Regions from separate parts of the Streptomyces sp. MAI_2237 genome, predicted to be linked through region 3. Evidence: predicted binding sites of a transcription regulator. Region 3 holds the regulator's gene; each other region holds the start of a gene.
The links. The regulator HrcA, encoded in region 3, represses chaperone genes, less so after heat shock. The targets are predictions, from matches to a motif close to TTNGCACTCNGNNNNNCNGAGTGCNAA.
Positions count from the first base shown of each region.

Region 1: the regulator HrcA is predicted to act here: its motif matches at 2,161-2,187, upstream of groES (co-chaperone GroES).
Region 2: the regulator HrcA is predicted to act here: its motif matches at 6,248-6,274, upstream of groL (chaperonin GroEL).

Region 1 covers NZ_JAJPGQ010000003.1:1,551,772-1,559,526, forward strand. The annotation lists gene LN251_RS17610 (polysaccharide deacetylase family protein) at 91-1,020, shown strand; gene LN251_RS17615 (polysaccharide deacetylase family protein) at 1,017-1,823, shown strand; gene LN251_RS17620 (hypothetical protein) at 1,814-2,071, opposite strand; gene groES (co-chaperone GroES) at 2,333-2,641, shown strand; gene groL (chaperonin GroEL) at 2,758-4,383, shown strand; gene LN251_RS17635 (ester cyclase) at 4,439-5,146, opposite strand; gene LN251_RS17640 (SDR family NAD(P)-dependent oxidoreductase) at 5,223-5,996, opposite strand; gene LN251_RS17645 (LysR family transcriptional regulator) at 6,175-7,074, shown strand; gene LN251_RS17650 (WhiB family transcriptional regulator) at 7,175-7,504, opposite strand.
Region 2 covers NZ_JAJPGQ010000003.1:450,717-458,471, forward strand. The annotation lists gene murQ (N-acetylmuramic acid 6-phosphate etherase) at 1-838, shown strand, start outside; gene LN251_RS12255 (hypothetical protein) at 939-1,508, shown strand; gene LN251_RS12260 (carboxylesterase/lipase family protein) at 1,521-3,044, opposite strand; gene LN251_RS12265 (NADH:flavin oxidoreductase) at 3,170-4,288, opposite strand; gene groL (chaperonin GroEL) at 4,462-6,084, opposite strand; gene LN251_RS12275 (cold-shock protein) at 6,445-6,651, opposite strand; gene LN251_RS12280 (MoaD/ThiS family protein) at 7,094-7,369, opposite strand; gene thrC (threonine synthase) at 7,366-7,755, opposite strand, start outside.
Region 3 covers NZ_JAJPGQ010000002.1:584,016-591,770, reverse strand. The annotation lists gene hemW (radical SAM family heme chaperone HemW) at 1-1,077, shown strand, start outside; gene LN251_RS07540 (DUF3097 domain-containing protein) at 1,090-1,899, opposite strand; gene LN251_RS07535 (MBL fold metallo-hydrolase) at 1,931-2,662, opposite strand; gene hrcA (heat-inducible transcriptional repressor HrcA) at 2,903-3,919, shown strand; gene dnaJ (molecular chaperone DnaJ) at 3,920-5,056, shown strand; gene LN251_RS07520 (nitronate monooxygenase) at 5,248-6,324, shown strand; gene LN251_RS07515 (16S rRNA (uracil(1498)-N(3))-methyltransferase) at 6,321-7,073, shown strand; gene LN251_RS07510 (VOC family protein) at 7,096-7,488, shown strand; gene LN251_RS07505 (hypothetical protein) at 7,571-7,755, shown strand, end outside.

The DNA.
Region 1 (7,755 bases), on a different contig from region 3:
CGGCTCATTGTGGGCCAGGCGGGGGACGGTGTGCGTGCGGCTGAGGTGTCGGACGGGGTTCCGGGGCCGGGGCTGCGAGGATCCGACTCCATGCGAGCAGTAGTACAAAATGACAAAAACGGGTCATCTTGGGGGTCGCGAGTCCGTGGCGGAATCGCCGTGCTCGCCGTCGCCGCCATCGCCTCCGGCTGCGCGCAGGGGGGCGCCCAGGAGGTGCGCCCGGCCGCCGGCCAGCCCCGCCTGAAGGCGCCCGAGGCCCGCGCCCTGGACTCCTACGCCACGAAGCTGCGCACGGCCTACGCCGCGCGGGCCCTGGCGGCCCGGCGCTGGGGGCTCAGGCAGGTGCCCCTCGCGGCCCCGCCCGCGCCGCCGCACAAGCCGCACATCACCGCCCGCAAGGGGTTCGAGGTCGACGACCAGGAGGAACTCGGCCTCCCGCCGGTGTTCACCACCGTTCCCACCCGGCAGAAGGTCGTCTTCCTCACCATCGACGACGGCGCCGAGAAGGACCGGGCGTTCCTGCGGATGATGAGCGAGCTGAAGATCCCGTACTCCGCCTTCCTCAGCAACTTCCTGGTCAAGGACGACTACGCGTACTTCCGCCGGATGCAGTCCGAGGGCGTCAGCCTCAACAACCACACCCTCACGCACCCCTATCTGCCGGGGCTGTCGTACGCGGAGCAGAAGCACGAGATCTGCGGCATGCAGAAGATCATGAAAAAGCAGTTCGGCAGGGCCCCGACCGTCTTCCGGCCGCCCTTCGGCAACTACAACCAGGACACCCTGCGCGCCGCGAAGTCCTGCGGCATCGAGTACGCGCCGATCTGGGACGAGGAGGTGTTCGTCGACCACTGGGAGTACCGGGAGGACGACCGCTCCCTGCACCCCGGCGACATCGTGCTCACCCACTTCCGGGGCCGCGACGAGTGGAAGGGCACCATGGTCGACGACATGCGGCGCTTCCTGAACAAGGTCACCGCCGACGGGTACGCGGTGGCCCGCCTGGAGGACTACCTGTGAGGCGCCGGGGCCTGGCGGCAGGCGTCCTCGCACTGGCCCTCCTCACCGGCTGCGCCCCGTCCGTGGCGCCCCTCGAACGGCTCGGCGAGAAGGCGGCCCAGCGGGTGCGGGCGCACGGCCCGACGGGCACCGCCGCACCGCCGTACCGCCGCTGGGGCCTGCCCAAGCCGCTGGCCCACCCCCCGAGCCCGGCGCACGCACCCGCCGCTCACCGGGCGCGTCCGCTGCCCGTCGTCCGCCGCGTCCCCACCCGCGACAAGGTCGTCTTCCTCACCTACGACGACGGCGCCGAACAGGACCCCCGCTTCGTCGACATGGTCCGTGAACTCCGCCTGCCGGTCAGCATGTTCCTCACCGACAGGGTCGCCGGACCCGGGTACGGCCACTTGGCGCGCCTGCGGTCGGTCGGCGCCCGCATCCAGAACCACACCCTCGACCACTCCGCCCTGCGCGGACTGCCCTACGCGGGTCAGCGCGCCGAGATCTGCGGCCAGCAGGACAAGCTCCGCTCCCGCTTCGGCGTCCGCCCCCGCTTCTTCCGCCCGCCCTACGGCACCTACGACACCACCACCCTGCGCGCGGCGGCCGACTGCGGCGTCTCGGCGGTCGTGCTGTGGCGGGCGTCGATGGAGGCCGCACAGCCGACGTTCGCGCGGGGCGAGCCGCGGCTGCGGCCGGGCGACATCGTCTCGGTCCCGTCGGGGGAGCCGGCCTCCCCGACCCTCGTCGAACGCACCAGGGGACTGCTGCGGGCGGTGGAGAGACGGGGACTGACGGTGGGACGGCTGGAGGACTACCTGTAGCCGAGCGCCGTCACGAGGAAGAACAGGGCCGCCAGGATCTGCCCCGCGCCGGTCACGGCGAATCCGTCCCGGAAGAAGAAGACGGCGGACGCCAGGGCCGCCGTCGCCGAGCCGCCCAGCCACACGGCCGCGCCCCACGCGTGCCCGTTCAGTGCCAGGACGGCCGCGAACACCAGGCCGAAGGCGACCTCGGCCGGAAGCAGCACCGCGAGCGCGCAGCCGTCTGACGACAGGGACCGGGAAGGCATGGGCCGACGGTACGCGCCCGCCACGGCCCCCGGCACCCCTTCGCGACCCACCCCCGTCGGCCGCATCGCGGGCCGACGCGCCGCCGGGATTAGCAGTCCGCTTGACCGAGTGCTAATCACGGTCATAGTCTCGGCTCTGGCACTCCCCGTAGGAGAGTGCCAACTAGCGACGGGCAGGTCCGGCACCCGCGACGACGGATCGACCTGGTCGCCACCTCAGACAGTTAACCCCGTGAGATCTCCGAAGGGGGAGGTCGGATCGTGACGACCACCAGCTCCAAGGTTGCCATCAAGCCGCTTGAGGACCGCATCGTGGTCCAGCCGCTCGACGCGGAGCAGACCACCGCCTCTGGCCTGGTCATCCCGGACACCGCCAAGGAGAAGCCCCAGGAGGGCGTCGTCCTGGCCGTGGGCCCGGGCCGCTTCGAGAACGGCGAGCGTCTTCCGCTCGACGTCAAGACCGGCGACATCGTGCTGTACAGCAAGTACGGCGGCACCGAGGTGAAGTACAACGGCGAGGAGTACCTCGTCCTCTCGGCTCGCGACGTGCTCGCGATCATCGAGAAGTAGTACTGCCTCACGTTTTCCCACACTGCGCCCCTGGCCCCCCGCGACCACTGAGAAGCCGGGCGCCCGGGGCGCAGTGTCTTTGTCAGACCCCATAATCCGAGAGGGCTCCCGCTGTCATGGCGAAGATCCTGAAGTTCGACGAGGACGCCCGTCGCGCCCTCGAGCGCGGCGTCAACAAGCTGGCCGACACGGTCAAGGTGACGATCGGCCCCAAGGGCCGCAACGTCGTCATCGACAAGAAGTTCGGCGCCCCCACCATCACCAACGACGGCGTCACCATCGCCCGCGAGGTCGAGATCGAGGACCCGTACGAGAACCTCGGCGCGCAGCTGGTGAAGGAGGTGGCGACCAAGACCAACGACATCGCGGGTGACGGCACCACCACCGCCACCGTGCTCGCCCAGGCGCTGGTGCGCGAGGGCCTGAAGAACGTGGCCGCGGGTGCCTCCCCGGCGCTGCTGAAGAAGGGCATCGACGCGGCCGTCGCCGCCGTCTCCGAGGAGCTTCTCGCCTCGGCCCGCCCGATCGACGAGAAGTCCGACATCGCCGCCGTCGCCGCGCTGTCCGCCCAGGACCAGCAGGTCGGCGAGCTCATCGCCGAGGCGATGGACAAGGTCGGCAAGGACGGTGTCATCACCGTCGAGGAGTCCAACACCTTCGGTCTGGAGCTGGACTTCACCGAGGGCATGGCCTTCGACAAGGGCTACCTGTCCCCGTACTTCGTCACCGACCAGGAGCGTATGGAGGCCGTCCTCGACGACCCGTACATCCTGATCAACCAGGGCAAGATCTCCTCGATCGCCGACCTGCTGCCGCTGCTGGAGAAGGTCATCCAGGCCGGCTCCTCCAAGCCGCTGCTGATCATCGCCGAGGACCTCGAGGGCGAGGCCCTGTCCACCCTGGTCGTCAACAAGATCCGCGGCACCTTCAACGCGGTCGCGGTCAAGGCCCCCGGCTTCGGTGACCGCCGCAAGGCGATGCTGCAGGACATGGCCGTCCTCACGGGCGCCACGGTCATCTCCGAGGAGGTCGGCCTCAAGCTCGACCAGGCCGGTCTGGACGTGCTGGGCTCCGCCCGCCGCGTGACCGTCACCAAGGACGACACGACCATCGTCGACGGCGCCGGCAACTCCGAGGACGTCGTCGGCCGTGTCAACCAGATCAAGGCCGAGATCGAGAACACCGACTCCGACTGGGACCGCGAGAAGCTCCAGGAGCGCCTCGCGAAGCTGGCCGGCGGCGTGTGCGTGATCAAGGTCGGCGCCGCCACCGAGGTGGAGCTGAAGGAGAAGAAGCACCGTCTGGAGGACGCCATCTCCGCGACCCGCGCCGCGGTCGAGGAGGGCATCGTCTCCGGTGGTGGCTCCGCTCTGGTCCACGCCGCCAAGGTGCTGGACGGCGGCCTCGGCCGCACCGGCGACGAGGCCACCGGTGTCGCCGTGGTCCGCCGCGCGGTCGTCGAGCCGCTGCGCTGGATCGCCGAGAACGCCGGCCTGGAGGGCTACGTCATCACCTCCAAGGTCGCCGACCTCGACAAGGGCCAGGGCTTCAACGCCGCCACCGGCGAGTACGGCGACCTGGTCAAGGCCGGCGTCATCGACCCGGTCAAGGTCACCCGTTCCGCCCTGGAGAACGCCGCCTCCATCGCCTCCCTGCTTCTGACGACCGAGACCCTGGTCGTCGAGAAGAAGGAAGAGGAGGAGCCGGCCGCCGCGGGCCACGGCCACGGCCACTCCCACTGACCCAGGTCAGCACCGAGGCCCGGCACCCGTGGGGTGCCGGGCCTTCGCGTTCGCCCTACTGCTCCAGCGCGTCGAGCGCGCCCAACTGCTCCATCAGCCCCAGCCGGTCGTACTGCCACCAGCCCTCGGCGATCTTCCCGTCCTCGTCGCAGCGGAAGACGGTCGTCCCGGTCATCGAGACGCTCCGCCCGGTGGCCGCCAACCCCATGAACTCACCGCTGTGGGTGCCGTGCCAGGTCCACCGGGTGCACACCCGCTCTCCCTGCGCGATCTGGTCCTCGATGTCGAAGGCGAAGTCGAACCCGCCGCGCCACTCCCCGAGGTCCCGCCGCAGGGCGTCCATGCCCAGGGTGTCCTGCTCCTTGCCGGGATCGTGGTCGTGGTAGTTCTCGGCGACCAGGTCGTCGAGCGCGGGCAGGTCCCCCTTGTGCGCGATCGTCTCGAAGAACCGCCGCACGTTCAGCGCGTTCAGCTGGTCGTCGCGCACCACGTCCAGGTCGGTGAAGGTGGGCATCTCGTCGCAGAGGGCCACCATCTCCCGGAAGATCGTGTCCGTCTCGGGCAGGCCGGAGTTGCGCATCGCCTCCTCGTACGACGGGAACTCCACGATCTCGATGAAGTGCGACGCGTCGGAGTGGTCCTTGCCGACCACCGCGTGCGTCGCCGTGCGCTTCCCCTTGGTCTGCTCCACCCACGTGTCCATCAGCCGGTCGATGTCGTCGAAGTGGCTGGTCCTGCAGTCGATGATCTGAACGAAGGTCATGGCACCATCGCCTCCGGCCCCCCTGGGTCCGGTCGTACGGAACCCATCCTCCCACCGGAGCGCGCCGGTGCCTCGTTCACCGAGGCCCGTACTTGCGCCCGGTGCGTGAGGTGATCCCGCCCAGCAGCGCCCGTGGTGTGACCTTCACGAGCCCCATCAGCGCCTTGTACCGGGGGTCGGGGATCGACAGCGTCTTGCCCCGCGCCAGATCGCTCAGCGCGGACGCCACCAGCTTGTCCGCGTCGAGCCACATCCAGCCGGGGATGTTGTCCGTGCCCATCCCGGCCCGCTCGTGGAACTCCGTGCGCACGAAGCCCGGGCACAGCGCCATCAGCCGCACCCCGCTGCCCGCGAGGTCCTTCGCCGCGCCCTGGGTGAACTGCACGACCCACGCCTTGGACGCCCCGTACGTGCCGCGCGGCACGAAGGCGGCCACGGAGGCGACGTTGACGACCCCGCCGCGCCCCCGCTCCCGCATCGCCTCCGTCGCGGCCGAGGTCAGCCGCAGGACCGCCTCGCAGTGCACCTTGAGCATCTTCAGCTCGTCGGCCATGGAGACGTCGAGGTAGCGGCCCTTGTTGCCGAAGCCGGCGTTGTTGACCAGCAGGTCGACGGGGCTTTTGCGGTCGGCGAGGCGGGCGGCGACCGCTTCGATGCCGGCGTCCGTCGCCAGGTCGGCGGTGAGGACCTCCGCCTCGATGCCGTGCCGGTCGTGCAGCTCGGTCGCCTGCTCCCGCAGCCGTTTGGTGTCACGCGCGACGAGCACCAGGTTGTGTCCGTCACCCGCCAGCCGCCGTGCGAAGGCGGCGCCGATGCCCGCGGTCGATCCCGTAATCAGAGCCGTTGTCATGGCCCAAGCGTAGTTACCCGGACCGGCCGATTCCGATCTCCGCCGGGTCTCGACGGCGTCTCAGGAGGCGTACGCCGCCCGGTACTTCCGCGTCCCCTCCCGCTGCCCCGGCGGCCGAGGCTCAAAGCGGTGACGCGCCGATCGGCGCCGGGTCAAAGGATCTCTTATCCTTGCGGGTGTGATCGAAGCCCGTCATCTGCGCGTCCTGCGCGCCGTCGCCACCACCGGCTCCTTCTCCGCGGCGGGGCGCGAACTGGGCTGCACCCAGCCCGCCGTCAGCCAGCAGATGAAGGCCCTGGAGTCCTCCGTCGGCACCCCGCTGCTGGTCCGCAGCGGGCGCGAGATGCGGCTGACCCAGGCGGGCGAGGCGCTCGTGCGGCACGCCAACGGCATCCTGGCCGGACTCACCGCCGCCGAGGAGGAGGTCGCCGCCATCGCGGGACTGCGGGCCGGGCGCGTCCGGCTGGTGTCGTTCCCCAGCGGCAGCTCCACCCTCGTACCGGCCGCGCTCGCCGCCCTGCGCGCCGCCCACCCCGGCACCCGCGTCTTCCTGGAGGAGGCCGAACCGCCGGCGTCCGTGGAGATGCTGCGCGAGGGCGAGTGCGACGTGGCGCTCGCCTTCCGCTACGAGGGCGCGGCGGGCGCCGAGGAGTGGGACGACCTCGTGGTCCGGCCGCTGCTGACCGACCGGCTCGTCGGACTCGTGCCGGAGGGGCACCGGCTCGCGGGAGCGGACTCCGTCGGCATCGGGGAGCTGGCAGAGGAGCCCTGGATCGCCGGATGCCCGCGCTGCCGGGGGCAGTTGGTGGAGGTGTGCGAGGGCGCGGGCTTCACCCCCCGGATCGACTTCGCCACCGACGACTATCCGGCCGTCGTGGGTCTCGTCGGCGCCGGCCTGGGCGTCGCCGTCCTGCCGCAGCTCGCCCTGGAGTCCGTACGGCCGCGCCACGCGCGTGTGCTGACGCTGCGGCCGGCGGTGCGGCGGGAGATCGTGGCACTGACCCTGCCCGACCTGGCCCAGGTCCCGGCGGTGGCGGCGACGCTGGAGCAACTCGGGCGCGCGGCGGCCCGGCAGTAGGAGAGGGCGGCCGCGAAAAAGAAGGGCACGCGTACGTGCCCTTCTCGTCGGGAGCTCGGGGTCCGGGAGCTCGGTCGCTCGGAATCGCAAAAACGTTCCTTCAGTTGTTCGAGGCGCTGTCCGCGCTCCCGGCCATCGCCGAGACCAGCCGGTTCCGCGCCCGTCCCATCAGTTCTTCGCGCTCGTCCTCGGTCAGGCCGCCCCACACGCCGTACGGCTCTCTCACCGCCAGCGCGTGCGCCGCGCACTGCGCGCGCACCGGGCACCTCATGCAGACCTCCTTGGCCGAGTTCTCGCGAGCGCTCCGGGCCGCGCCTCGCTCGCCCTCCGGATGAAAGAAGAGCGAGCTGTCCACCCCGCGACAGGCGGCCAGGAGCTGCCAGTCCCACAGGTCCGCGTTCGGTCCGGGAAGGCGGGAGAAATCTGCCATTACGTGACCCCTTGTAGCCGTACTGAGCGGATACGGTGCCGACGACCGTGTAACTACGATCTAAGGAGATGAAAATATGACTCATTGCGAATCTAGCCTCAGACACCAGTAGATGGGAAGAAAAGGGGCCGAATGGGGCACCGGTTGTGATGAAACGTTGTGGGTCCACCCGTCATGTCTGCACCGTGTCCGCGCCCTCACGTAGAGTGCCGAAGATGGCACACAGCCCCGTAACTCTTTCGGGTGACCGT
Region 2 (7,755 bases), on a different contig from region 3:
GCCCACCCTCGAGATCGCCCGGCTCATGAACGGCGAGGACTCCACCGTCCCGGCGGCCGTCGCCGCGCGGCTGCCGGAGATCGCCGCCGCCATCGACGCCGTCGCCGACCGCATGGCGGGCGGCGGCCGGCTGATCTACGCCGGCGCCGGCACCGCGGGCCGGCTCGGCGTGCTGGACGCCTCCGAGTGCCCGCCGACCTTCAACACCGATCCGCAGCAGGTGGTGGGGCTCATCGCGGGCGGTCCCGACGCCATGGTCACCTCCGTCGAGGGCGCCGAGGACTCCGCCGACCTCGCCCGCGCCGACCTGGACGGCCTCGCCCTCACCTCCGCCGACACGGTGGTCGGCGTCTCCGCCTCCGGCCGCACCCCGTACGCCATCGCGGCCGTCGAACACGCCCGCCGGCAGGGCGCGTTGACGATCGGGCTGGCCTGCAACGCCGACAGCGCGCTCGCCGCGGCCGCCGAGCACGGCATCGAGATCGTCGTCGGGCCCGAGCTGCTCACCGGCTCCACCCGGCTGAAGGCGGGCACCGCGCAGAAGCTGGTCCTCAACATGCTCTCGACGATCACGATGATCCGGCTGGGCAAGACGTACGGGAACCTGATGGTCGACGTACGCGCCTCGAACGAGAAGCTGCGGGCCCGTTCCCGCCGTATCGTCGCCCTCGCCACCGGCGCGCCGGACGAGGAGATCGAGCGGGCACTGGCGGCCACGGACGGCGAGGTGAAGAACGCCATCCTCGCCCTCCTCGCGGACGTCGACGGCCCCACGGCGGCCCGCCTGCTGGCGGAGTCCGGCGGACACCTGCGAGCGGCCCTGGCGGCGGCCCACTAGGGCGTGCCGAGGGGCCTCGGCCGTTGTCAGTGCCGTCTGCCAAGGTGTCGGTGACGGACACCGACGCCCCCGGACGCGAGAACGACGCAGACTGATACCCATGAACCACGCCCAGCTCACCGCTCTGGGCCGAGCCCTCCGCCTTCTCGGCGAGCACGGCGAGGCCCTCACCGCCGACACCCCGGACGCCAGGCTGCACGAGGTCAGGGCCGACCTGCGGCGCGCCCTGGACCTCCTGGAGGACAGCGTCGCCACGGCCGCACCCGCCACCCGCTGCGCCGAGCACCCGAACGGCCCGGTCGACAAGAGCGCCCCCGACCTGTGCCTGCTCTGCGAGACGCGGCGCCGGGCGGCCCGCCGCGCCGAGTTCAACGGCGGCCCCCTGCCCGCGCACCCCACCGAGTCCGCGCCCTCCCGCTACGGCGTCCGCGGCGACCGCCCCCAGCCCCAGCAGCGCTGGCTGCCGGAGCTGTGGACGGGGCAGGAGTGGCAGCTGTGCGGTACGCCGAGGCGGGACCGGCGCGAGGCGGAGCTGTACATCGCCGCCCAGCGCCGCGGCCCGCGCGCCGCCATGGCCTACCGCCTGGTGCACGAGTTCACCGACTACGAGGTGCTGCGCGTGTGGGGCACCCCGGTGAAGGTCGACATCGAACCGCTGGGCAACCTCTGAGCCGCCCCGGCTTCAGGGAAGCAGCGGCAGCGCGGTGAACTCGTGGCCCTCCCACAGCCGCCGTGTGGCCTCCTCGGGGTAGGGCCGCACCTCGGGCCGCGCGTCCAGTACCTGGACCAAGCGGTCGGCCTCCCCGTACGCCGGCCAGCCCGGGTCGCCGGTTCGTGCGAACGCCGTCCACGACGCCCGGAAGCGCGCCGACAGCTCCTCCGCCTCCGCCGGCACACCGCTCCCGGCGAAGAGCAGGCTGCCGAGGTCCGCGTCGAAGGTGCCGAACAGCAGAGGGATGTCGAGGCCGTGGCAGGCGCCGAGAACGCCCCCCGCGCCGGGCGCCGGCCAGGTCAGTTCGTAGAAGTGGGCGCGGCCGCCGCCCGCCACCTGCGCCTGTGCCAGCCGCAGGCTCGGCATGCTGAACAGCCAGTCCGTCTGGACGCGTTCGTACAGATCGCTCGGGGTGGCGTCGGGGTGGGCGGTGCGATAGGCCGACTCCGCGTCGGGGCCGGGCCCGAACGTCCGCAGGGCCCACGCCGCCTGCTCCTCGGTGACCTTGCCGAGCTGTTCGCCCATGACGAGGAACAGCCGCCACTCGTCGCGGTTGTGCCCGACGAGCAGGTCCACGTCCCGGGCCGCGCCCGCGGCCAGCGCCTGCCAGGGCGTGGTGGGCAGCACCTCGCCGTCGACGACCGGCGAGAAGGGCGTGACGGTGGGGGCCGCCTGTCCCCAACGGTCCTGGTACTGCCGCATCTTCGCGCTCAACGCCTCGCCGGCCGAGGTCAGCAGACGCGGGTCCACGGCGGACAGCGCGGCCGCCGTCGGCGGCAGACCGGCCTCCTTGGCGATCTCGGCGGCGATGTCCCGGGCGAGTTCGCCGGAGAAGTACGTGCCGGGCACGCTCTGCGCGATCGCCCGCCCGAACAGCCCGCGTGCGGCCGGCATCGCGAGCAGTGACGCCACCGATCCCGCGCCCGCCGACTCGCCGAACACGGTCACCCGGCCGGGGTCGCCGCCGAACGCCGTGATGTTGTCCCGTACCCACTCCAGGGCGGCGACCTGGTCGAGCAGGCCCCGGTTGGCGGGCGCCCCCTCCAGGCTCGCGAACCCCTCGATGCCGACGCGGTAGTTGAGGGTGACGACGACCAGGTCGCCGTCGCGCGCGATGCGCCGGGCGTCGTAGCCGGGGCTGCCGGAGTGGCCCAGTTTGTAGGCGCCGCCGTAGATCCACACCATCACCGGGCGCGGCTCGGCCGGATCGGCTCGCGGGGTCCAGACGTTGACGGTGAGCCAGTCGTCGCCGTCGGGCACGTCCAGCTCGCCCTTGCGGCCCTGGATGCCGAGGTCCTGCGGGGGCGGCGGCCCGAACGCGTACGCCTCCCGCACCCCGTCCCAGGCCCGCACGGGCCGGGGTGCCTGGAACCGGAGCTTGCCCACCGGCGGTTCGGCGAACGGGACGCCCCGGAAAACGGCCAGCCCGTCCTCCTGCCGTCCGCGCACCGCACCGGCTGCGGTGCGTACGACCGGACCGTCCGCTGTCGTCATCGTGGGCTCCTCACGGGTGGCGGATGCAAGGCTGCCGGTCCACTCAAACGAACAGGCTTGCCGAAATCAAGCAGGCCTGCGGGCCGAGCGCCGCCCGCGGTCGGCGGACGGCGCGAACGCGCCGTTCAGCTCAGGGACTTCAGCGCCGCCGCGTCGTAGGGCAGCAGCTCCTCGAAGCGGCCGGACAGCACCTTCGCCGCCCACTGCGGGTCCTGCAGCAGGGCCCGCCCCACGGCCACGAGGTCGTACTCCTCGCTCTCCAGCCGGTCCAGCAGGTCGTCGATGCCCCGCACCGGCGACCCCTCGCCCGCGAACCCGCGGAGGAAGTCGCCGTCGAGCCCGACGGAACCGACCGTGATCACCTGCTTGCCGGTCAGCTTCTTCGTCCAGCCGGCCAGGTTCAGGTCCGCGCCGTCGAACTCGGGCAGCCAGTACCGCCGGGTGGAGGCGTGGAAGGCGTCGACGCCGGCCGCCGCCAGCGGGGTGAGGATCGCCTCCAGCTCCTCGGGGGTCTCGGCCAGCCGCCCGGTGTAGTCCTGCTGCTTCCACTGCGAGTAGCGGAAGATGATCGGGAACTCGGGCGACACGGTCTCCCGTACGGCCGCGACGATCTCCGCCGCGAACTTCGTCCGGGCGACGGGGTCACCGCCGTAGGCGTCCGTGCGGCGGTTCGTGCCGGCCCACAGGAACTGGTCGACCAGGTAGCCGTGGGCGCCGTGGATCTCCACGCCGTCGAAGCCGATGCGCTCGGCGGCCGCGGCGGCCTCGGCGAACGCGCCGATGACGTCGTCCACGTCCCGCTGGGTCATCGCCCGGCCGGTCGGCTCGGCACCGGCGGTGACCAGGCCGGAGGGCCCGACGGCGGGAGCCTCGGGGAAGGGCGGGTCGCCCTGCTCGCGCACCATCCCGATGTGCCACAGCTGCGGCACGATCGTGCCGCCCGCCGCGTGCACCGCCTCGGCGACCTTCCGCCAGCCCGCGAGCTGCTCCTCGCCGTGGAAGCGCGGGACGCGGTCGCTCTGCCCGGCCGACTCGTGGCCGACGTAGGTGCCCTCGGTGACGATCAGACCGACCCCGGCGGCGGCGCGGCGGGAGTAGTACGAGACGACGTCCTCGCCGGGGATGCCGCCCGGGGAGAACTGGCGGGTCATCGGCGCCATCACGATGCGGTTGGGGACGGTCAGGCCGTTGATCGCGGTGGGCCGGGACAGGATCTCGGCGGCGCGGGAGGTGGTGGCGGTCACGCGGGGAAACTCCTCGGTATGTGCATACGCATAGACACTGCTCCCACGTCAACCGCCGCACGCGTCAGCGCATTTCCCGCCGGCCTGTGACCCCGGACACGCCGAAGGGCGGCACCCCCTGCCGGAGCAGGAAGTGCCGCCCTCCGTAAGGACGTCGATCAACCGCAGGTCGATCAGAAGTCCATGTCACCGCCCGGCATGCCGCCACCGGCGGGCGCGGCGGCCTTCTCCGGCTTGTCGGCGATGACGGCCTCGGTGGTGAGGAAGAGCGCGGCGATGGAGGCGGCGTTCTGCAGGGCAGAGCGCGTGACCTTCGCCGGGTCGATGATGCCTTCCTTGACCAGGTCGACGTACTCGCCGGTCGCGGCGTTGAGGCCGTGACCCGGGGTGAGGTTGCGGACCTTCTCCACCACGACGCCGCCCTCGAGGCCGGCGTTGACGGCGATCTGCTTCAGCGGGGCCTCGAGCGCGATGCGCACGGCGTTGGCGCCGGTCGCCTCGTCACCCTCGAGCTCCAGCTTCTCGAAGACCTGGGAGGCCTGCAGCAGGGCCACGCCACCACCGGCGACGATGCCCTCCTCGACGGCGGCCTTCGCGTTGCGGACGGCGTCCTCGATGCGGTGCTTGCGCTCCTTGAGCTCCACCTCGGTGGCGGCACCGGCCTTGATGACCGCGACACCGCCGGCGAGCTTCGCCAGGCGCTCCTGCAGCTTCTCGCGGTCGTAGTCCGAGTCGCTGTTCTCGATCTCGGCGCGGATCTGGTTCACGCGGCCCGCGACCTGGTCGCTGTCGCCGGCACCGTCGACGATGGTGGTCTCGTCCTTGGTGATGACCACCTTGCGGGCCTTGCCCAGCAGGTCGAGGGTGGCGTTCTCCAGCTTGAGGCCGACCTCCTCGGAGATGACCTCGCCACCCGTGAGGATGGCGATGTCGCCGAGCATGGCCTTGCGGCGGTCACCGAAGCCCGGGGCCTTGACGGCGACGGACTTGAAGGTGCCGCGGATCTTGTTGACGACCAGGGTCGACAGGGCCTCGCCCTCGACGTCCTCGGCGATGATCAGCAGCGGCTTGCCCGACTGCATGACCTTCTCCAGCAGCGGGAGCAGGTCCTTGACCGAGGAGATCTTGGAGTTGGCGATCAGGATGTACGGGTCGTCGAGGACGGCCTCCATACGCTCCATGTCGGTGGCGAAGTACGCCGAGATGTAGCCCTTGTCGAAGCGCATACCCTCGGTGAGCTCCAGCTCCAGACCGAAGGTCTGGGACTCCTCGACGGTGATGACGCCTTCCTTGCCGACCTTGTCCATGGCCTCGGCGATGAGCTCGCCGATCTGGGTGTCGGCGGCGGAGATGGAGGCCGTCGAAGCGATCTGCTCCTTGGTCTCGACATCCTTCGCCTGCTCGAGCAGGGCACCGGAGACGGCCTCGACGGCCTTCTCGATACCGCGCTTGAGGGCCATCGGGTTGGCGCCGGCGGCTACGTTGCGCAGGCCCTCCTTGACCAGGGCCTGGGCGAGAACGGTCGCGGTGGTCGTACCGTCACCGGCGACGTCGTCCGTCTTCTTGGCGACTTCCTTGACCAGCTCGGCGCCGATCTTCTCGTACGGGTCCTCGAGCTCGATCTCCTTGGCGATGGAGACACCATCGTTGGTGATCGTGGGGGCGCCCCACTTCTTCTCGAGGACGACGTTGCGGCCCTTGGGGCCGAGCGTCACCTTCACGGCGTCCGCGAGCTGGTTCATGCCGCGCTCGAGGCCGCGCCGCGCCTCCTCGTCGAACGCGATGATCTTGGCCATGTGAAGTGGTCCCTCCAGGACTGGGGGTGATTCCTTCGGACCGCGCCCGCGCCCGCGACGGACGGCTCGCCGACCCGTGGGTTCCTTGCCCCACCCGGCCTGCGGGCCTCACCGACCCGGTCCTTCTTTGTCACTCTCACCTTCAGAGTGCTAACGCCAATGATTAGCACTCGCCCCTGCCGAGTGCAAGCGCCTCCCGCGGACCGGTCCCGGCGGACGCCAGGTGGAGGGACGCCGGCGGAGCGCGCCGGGCCGCGCCGGAGTGCGGACATGCCGGAGGGCCCGCACCCATGACTCCCCATGGGGTACGAGCCCTCCGAAGAAAAGAAGAACGACGCTGCTATCTGCCCGGCGCGTGCTTCAGCTGGTCGCCAGTCGGACCATGTCCGCCTGCGGCCCCTTCTGGCCCTGCGAGATCTCGAAATCGACCCGCTGGCCCTCTTCCAGGGTGCGGTACCCGTCCATCTGGATGGCGCTGTAGTGGACGAAAACATCCGCACCACCGTCGACCGCGATGAAGCCGTACCCCTTCTCCGCGTTGAACCACTTGACGGTGCCCTGAGCCATGCCTAACTCCCCTATTACTGGCCCTTGCACGGACCCGCACTTCGCGGATCCGGGTCAGACCTCACCCCCCACGGTTTGGGGGCGTGCGCCGGAACGCGTCGACCGCGGCTGAATGTATCTGCCCAACTGCCGTCTGCAACAGGTCAATCGGACGAGAATTCTGGACGGAAGGGGTCCGGAATGTAGTGAGAATTCGGCCGAATTCAGGGCAAGTCGGGCCCCATAAAGGGAACAAAAGCCGCGAAAGACATGCGCACTTTGGCTGCATCTCGACGGGCCTGCGGCAGGAATTCCGGGCTCCCGATCCGGAGATCAGCAGCGCGTTCCCCAACTGTACCGCGCTCAACCACACTGAATTGCCCCCTCCGCTTCTCTCACGGAGGGGGCAATTCGATGAACTCTTCGTAACCGACATTACCGAAGGTAATGATCGGTCATTCGGTCAGCCGCCGGCGACGGCCGGGATGATCGACACGCCCGCCCCGTCCGGGGTCGCCGTCTCCAGCCCCTGCTCGAACCGCACGTCGTCGTCGTTGACGTACACGTTGACGAAGCGGCGCAGCTTGCCCTGGTCGTCCAGCACACGGGCGGCGATGCCGGTGTGGTTCTTCTCCAGGTCGGCGATGACCTCGGCGAGGGTGGCCCCCTCGGCGCTCACCTCGGCCTGGCCGCCGGTGTAGGTGCGCAGGATGGTGGGGATGCGGACGTTGACGCTCATGATGCGAGGCCAGCCTCTCGGAAGGAGTCGAGGTTCGGACGGATGGTGGCGGTGAGACCGGTGCCGGCCACCGCGTCGAGGGTCTTGAGGCCGTCGCCGGTGTTCAGCACGACGGTGGTCAGAGCCGGGTCCAGCACGCCGTTCTCGATGAGCTTCTTCGTCACGCCCACCGTCACGCCGCCGGCGGTCTCGGCGAAGATGCCCTCGGTGCGGGCCAGCAGCTTGATCGCGTCGACGACCTGCTCGTCGTTCACGTCCTCCACGGCACCGCCCGTGCGGCGCGCGATGTCCAGGACGTAGGGCCCGTCGGCCGGGTTGCCGATGGCCAGCGACTTGGCGATGGTGTTCGGCTTCTGCGGCCGGACCACGTCGTGGCCCGCCTTGTA
Region 3 (7,755 bases):
GCCACCGAGCTGCGCGGCACGGGCGGAGTCCTCGCCTCCCGGGAGAACTACGCCGACACCCTGATCGACGAGATCCGCCTGGCCCGCAAGGTCCTGGGCGACGACCCGCGGCAGGTCCGCACGGTCTTCGTCGGCGGCGGCACCCCGACCCTGCTGGCCGCCGGCGACCTCGTACGGATGCTCGCCGCGATCCGCGACGAGTTCGGGCTCGCGGCGGACGCCGAGGTCACCACGGAGGCCAACCCCGAGTCGGTCGACCCCGCCTACCTCACCGCCCTCCGCGAGGGCGGCTTCAACCGGATCTCCTTCGGCATGCAGAGCGCCCGCCAGCACGTGCTGAAGGTCCTGGACCGCACCCACACCCCCGGCCGCCCCGAGGCGTGCGTGGCGGAGGCGCGGGCGGCCGGCTTCGAGCACGTCAACCTGGACCTGATCTACGGCACCCCGGGCGAGTCCGACGACGACTGGCGGGCGTCCCTGGAGGCGGCGATCGGCGCGGGCCCGGACCACGTGTCGGCGTACGCGCTGATCGTCGAGGAGGGCACGCAGCTGGCCCGCCGCATCCGGCGCGGTGAGGTCCCGATGACCGACGACGACGTCCACGCCGACCGCTACCTGATCGCGGAGGACGTCCTGTCGGGCGCGGGCTTCGACTGGTACGAGGTCTCCAACTGGGCGACCTCACAAGCCGCCCGCTGCCTGCACAACGAGCTGTACTGGCGCGGCGCCGACTGGTGGGGCGCGGGCCCCGGAGCGCACTCGCACGTCGGCGGGGTGCGCTGGTGGAACGTGAAGCACCCCGGCGCCTACGCGGCGGCCCTGGCGGCGGGGAAGTCCCCGGGGGCGGGCCGCGAGGTGCTCTCGGAGGAGGACCGGCGGGTGGAGCGCGTCCTGCTGGAGCTGCGCCTGCGCGACGGGGTGCCGCTGGACCTGCTGAAGCCGGCCGGGCTCGCGGCCGCGCGCCGGGCCCTGTCCGACGGACTGCTGCGGCAGGACCCGTACGAGGAGGGCCGGGCCGTGCTGACCCTGCGGGGGCGGCTGCTGGCGGACGCGGTGGTCAGGGACCTGGTCGACTGACCGCCGCGGGGGTCACTCCGGGGCCGTGACGAAGTCGATCAGTTCCTCGACGCGGCCCAGCAGCTCCGGCTCCAGGTCCTTGTAGGAACCCACCCGCTTCAGGATCGCCTGCCACACGGCGCCGGTGTTCTCCGACGGCCAGCCCAGCGCCCGGCACACGCCGGTCTTCCAGTCCTGGCCGTGCGGGACGCGCGGCCACGCCTCGATGCCCAGGGACGACGGCTTCACCGCCTCCCAGATGTCGATGTAGGGATGCCCGACGACCAGCGCGTGCTCGCTGGTCACCTCCTGGGCGATCCGCCACTCCTTCGTGCCCGGCACCAGGTGGTCCACCAGGACGCCCAGCCGCGCGTCCGGCCCCGGCGCGAACTCGGCCACGATCGACGGCAGGTCGTCCACGCCCTCCAGGTACTCCACGACCACGCCCTCGATGCGCAGGTCGTCGCCCCAGACCTTCTCCACCAGCTCGGCGTCGTGCCGGCCCTCGACGTAGATCCGCCCGGCGCGGGCCACGCGCGCGCGTGCGTTGGGGACGGCGACCGAGCCGGACGCCGTGCGAGCGGGACGTACGGGCGCGCCGCCGGCCGGGCGGACGAGCGTCACCACCCGGCCCTCCAGCAGGAAACCGCGCGGCTCCATCGGGAACACCCGGTGCTTGCCGAAGCGGTCCTCCAGGGTCACCGTGCCCGCCTCGCAGCGGATCACCGCGCCGCAGAAACCGGTACCGGCCTCCTCGACCACCAGACCGGGCTCCGCCGGGACCTCGGGAGCCGGCTTCGGCTTCTTCCAGGGAGGGGTCAGGTCGGCGGAGTACTGGCGCATTCGAACGACGATAGGAGAAGACCCGCGGCGATCACCGCGACACGCCGAAACGCGCCGCCAGCGCGTCCCGCTGCGCCCTTACGAACCCCGCGTCCACCACCGCTCCGTGACCGGGCACGTACAGCGCGTCCTCGCCGCCCAGGTCGAGCAGACGGTCGAGGGCGGCGGGCCAGTGCGAGGGCACGGCGTCGGGACCCGCCTGGGGCTCGCCGGACTCCTCGACCAGATCGCCGCAGAAGACGACCTCGGGGGAGCCGGGCACCAGGACGGCGAGGTCGTGCGCGGTGTGCCCGGGCCCCACGTTCGCCAGCAGCACCTGCCGGTCGCCGCCCAGGTCCAGGGTCCACTCGCCGGAGACGTGATGGCGGGGTGGGACCAGCGAGTCCACCGCCTCCTCGGCCACGCGCGCGTCCAGCCCGTTGCGCACCGCGTCCTCGCGCAGCGCCTCGCGCGCGTGCCGGGCGCCGAGCAGCGCGTCCACGCCCACCGCGCCGTACACCTCGGCGCCCGCGAACGCCGCCGCACCGAAGACATGGTCGAAATGCGGGTGGGTCAGCGCGAGATGGGTCACACGGTGCCCGGCCAGTTCCCCGGCCTGGGAACGCAGCAGCGCGCCCTCCGCGAGGCTCGATCCCGCGTCGATCACCAGGGCCGTGGCGTCCCCGACGACCAGCCCCGCCGTGCAGTCCCAGCCGGGCAGCCGGCACCGGCCGACCCCGGCCGCCACCCGCTCCCACCCGAGCTCTTCCCAAGTCACCGTCATACCGCGACGCTAGGGCCTGTCCGGCGGATCAGGTCGGCTTCGGGACACGGCGCGTCCCGGCCCAGACCCCGCGACGCCGAGCTGATCCGCCGGGCAGGCCCTGGCCGGAGCAGCCGCCGGGGCGGGACCGACCTTGCCCCGGTGGTACCCGACCGCCGTACACTGGGCCGGGGAGTGCTGGCACTCGGACGGACAGAGTGCCAGGCCAAGCGCCAGGGACGACAACTGGAGGTGTGCGCGATGCTGAGTGAACGACGACTTCAGGTGCTGCGCGCCATCGTCCAGGACTATGTCGGCACCGAGGAGCCGGTCGGGTCCAAGGCCCTGACCGAGCGGCACAACCTCGGCGTGTCCCCGGCCACGGTCCGCAACGACATGGCGGCCCTGGAGGACGAGGGGTTCATCGCCCAGCCGCACACCAGCGCCGGGCGCATCCCGACCGACAAGGGCTACCGCCTGTTCGTCGACAAGCTCGCCGGTGTGAAGCCGATGACCGCGCCCGAGCGGCGCGCGATCCAGAACTTCCTCGACGGCGCCGTCGACCTGGACGACGTGGTGGCCCGGACCGTGCGGCTGCTGGCGCAGCTGACCCGGCAGGTCGCCGTCGTGCAGTACCCGTCGCTGACCCGCTCGACCGTGCGGCACGTGGAGCTGCTCTCGCTCGCCCCCGCGCGGGTGATGCTCGTGCTGATCACGGACACCGGGCGGGTCGAGCAGCGGATGGTGGACTGCCCGGCACCGTTCGGGGAGGCCTCGCTCGCGGATCTGCGGGCGCGGCTGAACAGCCGGGTCGCGGGACGCCGCTTCGCGGACGTGCCGCGGCTGGTCGAGGACCTGCCCGAGGGTTTCGACGTGGAGGACCGGGGCACCGTCTCGACAGTGCTCTCCACCCTCCTCGAAACCCTCGTCGAGGAGAACGAGGAGCGGCTGATGATCGGCGGAACCGCCAATCTGACGCGCTTCGGACATGACTTCCCCCTCACCATCCGGCCGGTGCTGGAGGCGTTGGAGGAACAGGTGGTCCTCCTCAAGTTGCTTGGCGAGGCAGGGGATTCGGGCATGACCGTACGCATCGGTCACGAGAACGCCTACGAGGGACTCAACTCCACGTCCGTGGTCTCGGTCGGCTACGGTTCGGGCGGCGAGGCAGTCGCCAAACTCGGCGTGGTCGGACCGACCCGCATGGATTACCCGGGAACGATGGGAGCGGTACGCGCAGTGGCACGGTACGTCGGACAGATCCTGGCGGAGTCGTAAGTGGCCACGGACTATTACGCCGTTCTCGGCGTGCGCCGCGACGCGTCGCAGGATGAGATCAAGAAGGCGTTCCGGCGGCTCGCACGCGAGCTGCACCCGGACGTCAACCCCGATCCGAAGACCCAGGAGCGGTTCAAGGAGATCAACGCCGCCTACGAGGTGCTGTCGGACCCGCAGAAGAAGCAGGTCTACGACCTCGGCGGCGACCCGCTCTCGCAGGCGGGCGGCGGTGGCGCGGGCGGCTTCGGCGCCGGCGGCTTCGGGAACTTCTCGGACATCATGGACGCCTTCTTCGGTACGGCGTCCCAGCGCGGTCCGCGCTCGCGCACCCGGCGCGGCCAGGACGCGATGATCCGGCTGGAGATCGAGCTGGACGAGGCGGCCTTCGGCACGACCAAGGACATCCAGGTCGACACTGCCGTCGTCTGCAACACCTGCAACGGCGAGGGGGCGGCCCCCGGCACCTCCGCGCAGACGTGCGACATGTGCCGCGGCCGCGGTGAGGTCTCGCAGGTGACCCGGTCCTTCCTGGGCCAGGTCATGACGTCCCGGCCCTGCCCCCAGTGCCAGGGCTTCGGGACCGTCGTCCCCACCCCGTGTCCGGAGTGCGCCGGCGACGGCCGCATCCGCTCCCGCCGCACGCTGACGGTCAAGATCCCCGCCGGTGTGGACAACGGCACCCGCATCCAGCTCGCGGGCGAGGGCGAGGTCGGTCCGGGCGGCGGCCCGGCCGGTGACCTGTACGTCGAGATCCACGAGCTCCCGCACTCCACCTTCCAGCGGCGCGGCGACGACCTGCACTGCACGGTCACGATCCCGATGACGGCGGCGTCCCTCGGCACCAAGGTGCCGCTGGAGACGCTGGACGGCATGGAGGAGGTCGACATCCGGCCCGGCACCCAGTCCGGCCAGTCGATCCCGCTGCACGGCCGGGGCGTCACGCATCTGCGCGGCGGCGGCCGGGGCGACCTCATCGTCCACGTCGAGGTCCAGACCCCGTCGAAGCTCGATCCCGAGCAGGAGCGGTTGCTGCGGGAGCTGGCGAAGCTGCGGGGTGAGGAGCGGCCTCAGGGGCAGTTCCAGCCGGGGCAGCAGGGGTTGTTCTCGCGGCTGAAGGACGCGTTCAACGGGCGCTGAGGTGTGGGTGGGGGTTGCTCGCCGAGGCCGGGGGCCTGCGGCCCCCGGACCCCCGCTTCGGCCCTGGACGGGCCTCGTCCTCAAACGCCGGACGGGCTGAAATTGCACGGCCCGCTGCCCTGGGACGGGCCCTCCGGGGCAAGGGGACGGGTCGATTCGGACTTGTTCGGGGGACGTGACAACATGCGGGCATGTCCTCCGCGCTGACCGATCTCTTCCCCCATCCGATCGTGCAGGCCCCCATGGCGGGCGGCGTCTCCGTGCCTCATCTCGCCCAGGCCGTGTCCGAGGCGGGCGGGCTGGGATTCCTGGCCGCCGGGTACAAGACCGCCGACGGCATGTACCAGGAGATCAAGCAGCTCCGCGGACTGACCAAGCGCCCCTTCGGCGTCAACCTCTTCATGCCGCAGCCCGACCACACCGACCGGTCCGCCGTCGAGGTCTACGCCCACCAGCTGGCCGGCGAGGCCGCCTGGTACGAGGTCGAGCTGGGCGACCCCGACAGCGGCCGCGACGACGGCTACGACGCCAAGCTCGCCGTGCTGCTCGACAACCCGGTGCCGGTGGTCTCGTTCCACTTCGGCGTGCCCAGCCGGGAGGTCGTCGACTCGCTGCACCGCCTCGGCACGTACACCCTCGTCACCGCGACCACCGCGGACGAGGCGCTCGCCGTCGAGCGGGCCGGTGCCGACGCGGTGATCGCACAGGGCGTGGAGGCCGGCGGCCACCAGGGCACCCACCGCGACCTGCCCGAGAGCGACGGCTCCGGCATCGGCCTGCTCTCCCTCGTCGCCCAGATCCGCGAGACCGTGAGCCTGCCCATCGTCGCCGCCGGCGGCATCATGCGCGGCAGCCAGATCGCCGCCGTCCTCGCGGCGGGCGCGACCGCCGCCCAGCTCGGCACCGCGTTCCTCGCCACGCCCGAGTCCGGCGCGGCCGCCGTCCACAAGCAGGCTTTGACCAACCCCCTCTTCGTGCGTACGGAGCTCACCCGCGCCTTCTCCGGCCGCCCCGCCCGCGGCCTGGTCAACCGCTTCCTGCGCGAGCACGGCCCGTACGCCCCCGCCGCCTACCCCGACGTCCACCACCTCACCGCGCCGCTGCGCAAGAAGGCCGCCGCGGGCGGGGACGCGCAGGGCATGGCGCTGTGGGCCGGGCAGGGCCACCGCATGGCCCGCGAGATGCCCGCCGGGCAGCTGGTGGAGGTCCTGGCCGCCGAACTCGACGCGGCCCGGACAGCGTTGTCGGACAAGGGAGGACTGCGATGACCGCGCCGGTGTTCGTCGTGGAGTCGCTGGAGGGCGTCGGCCCCGGCTCGGTCGTCGAGGTGGAGGGGCCCGAGGGGCGGCACGCGGTGTCGGTGAAGCGGCTGCAGGCCGGCGAGGACGTGGTGCTGACCGACGGCAGGGGCCGCGGGGCGGCCGGAGTCGTCCTCAGCGCCTTGGGGAAGGACCGGCTCGTCGTCGAGGCCGTCGACCTTCCCGTGGAAGCAGAACCCTCCCCGCGGATCACCGTCGTCCAGGCCCTGCCCAAGGGCGACCGCGGCGAGCTGGCGGTCGAGACGATGACTGAGACCGGGGTGGACGCGATCGTCCCCTGGCAGGCCGCCCGCTGCATCACGCAGTGGAAGGGCGAGCGGGGACTGAAGGCGCTCGCCAAGTGGCGGGCCACCGCCCGCGAGGCCGGCAAGCAGTCCCGCCGGCTGCGCTTCCCGGAGGTCGCGGACGCGGCGACGACCAAGCAGGTTGCGGCACTTCTCGCCAAAGCCGACTTCGCCGCCGTACTGCACGAGGACCGGGACTACGGCAGCGAGCCGCTGGCGACGGCCGAACTCCCCGCCGAGGGCGAGATCGTGCTGGTCGTCGGGCCCGAAGGGGGCATCTCCCCACAGGAGTTGGCGCTCTTCGAGGAGTCGGGGGCGAAGGCGTACCGGCTCGGGCGCAGCGTGCTGCGCACCTCGACGGCCGGCACCGCGGCCACCGCCCTGCTCCTCGGCCGCACCGGCCGCTGGTCCTGACCGGGCGGGCACGGAGAACACCATGGAACTCGCCCAGGTCCGGCTCCTCGTCGGCGACTTCGCCGCCTGCTACCGCTTCTACGCCGAGGTCCTCGGCCTCAAACCGCAGTCGGGGGCGGCCCAGGGGCCGTACGAGAAGTTCAGCCCGGCCACCGGCGCGGCGGGCATCGCGCTGCAGGACCGTTCGATGATGGCCGAGGTCCTGGGCGAGATCGGCGACGAGGCGAGCGGCCACCGCTCCCTGGTCGTGCTGCGCGTCGACGACCTGGACGCCTACTGCGAGGCGATCACCGGGCGCGGTGCCGTCCTGCTGCACGGCCCTGCCCCCATGACGGACCGTCTGCGGGTCGCCCATCTCAAGGACCCCGAGGGGAACTTGGTGGAGCTGCAGGAGTGGCTGCTGCTGCGGGGCTGAACACCGCAAGGGGGCGCGTGGGGCGCTTTCGTGGCCGTATGCGCCCTACCGTAGGGCCGCCGTCAGTGGCAGGCTGCCTTCCATGGGGGCGTTGAGGCGCATCGGGCGGCGGCCGCGGGGACGGCGAGTGGTGGCCGGGGCGGGGTTCGCCCTGCTGGCCTTCGGCGGGGTCGTGGCGTGTGATCCGGGCGGGCTCAGCTCCGCGGCCGTGGCCTACACGACCGACCAGACCGCGACCGCCGAACTCAAACGGCAGCACGTCGACGT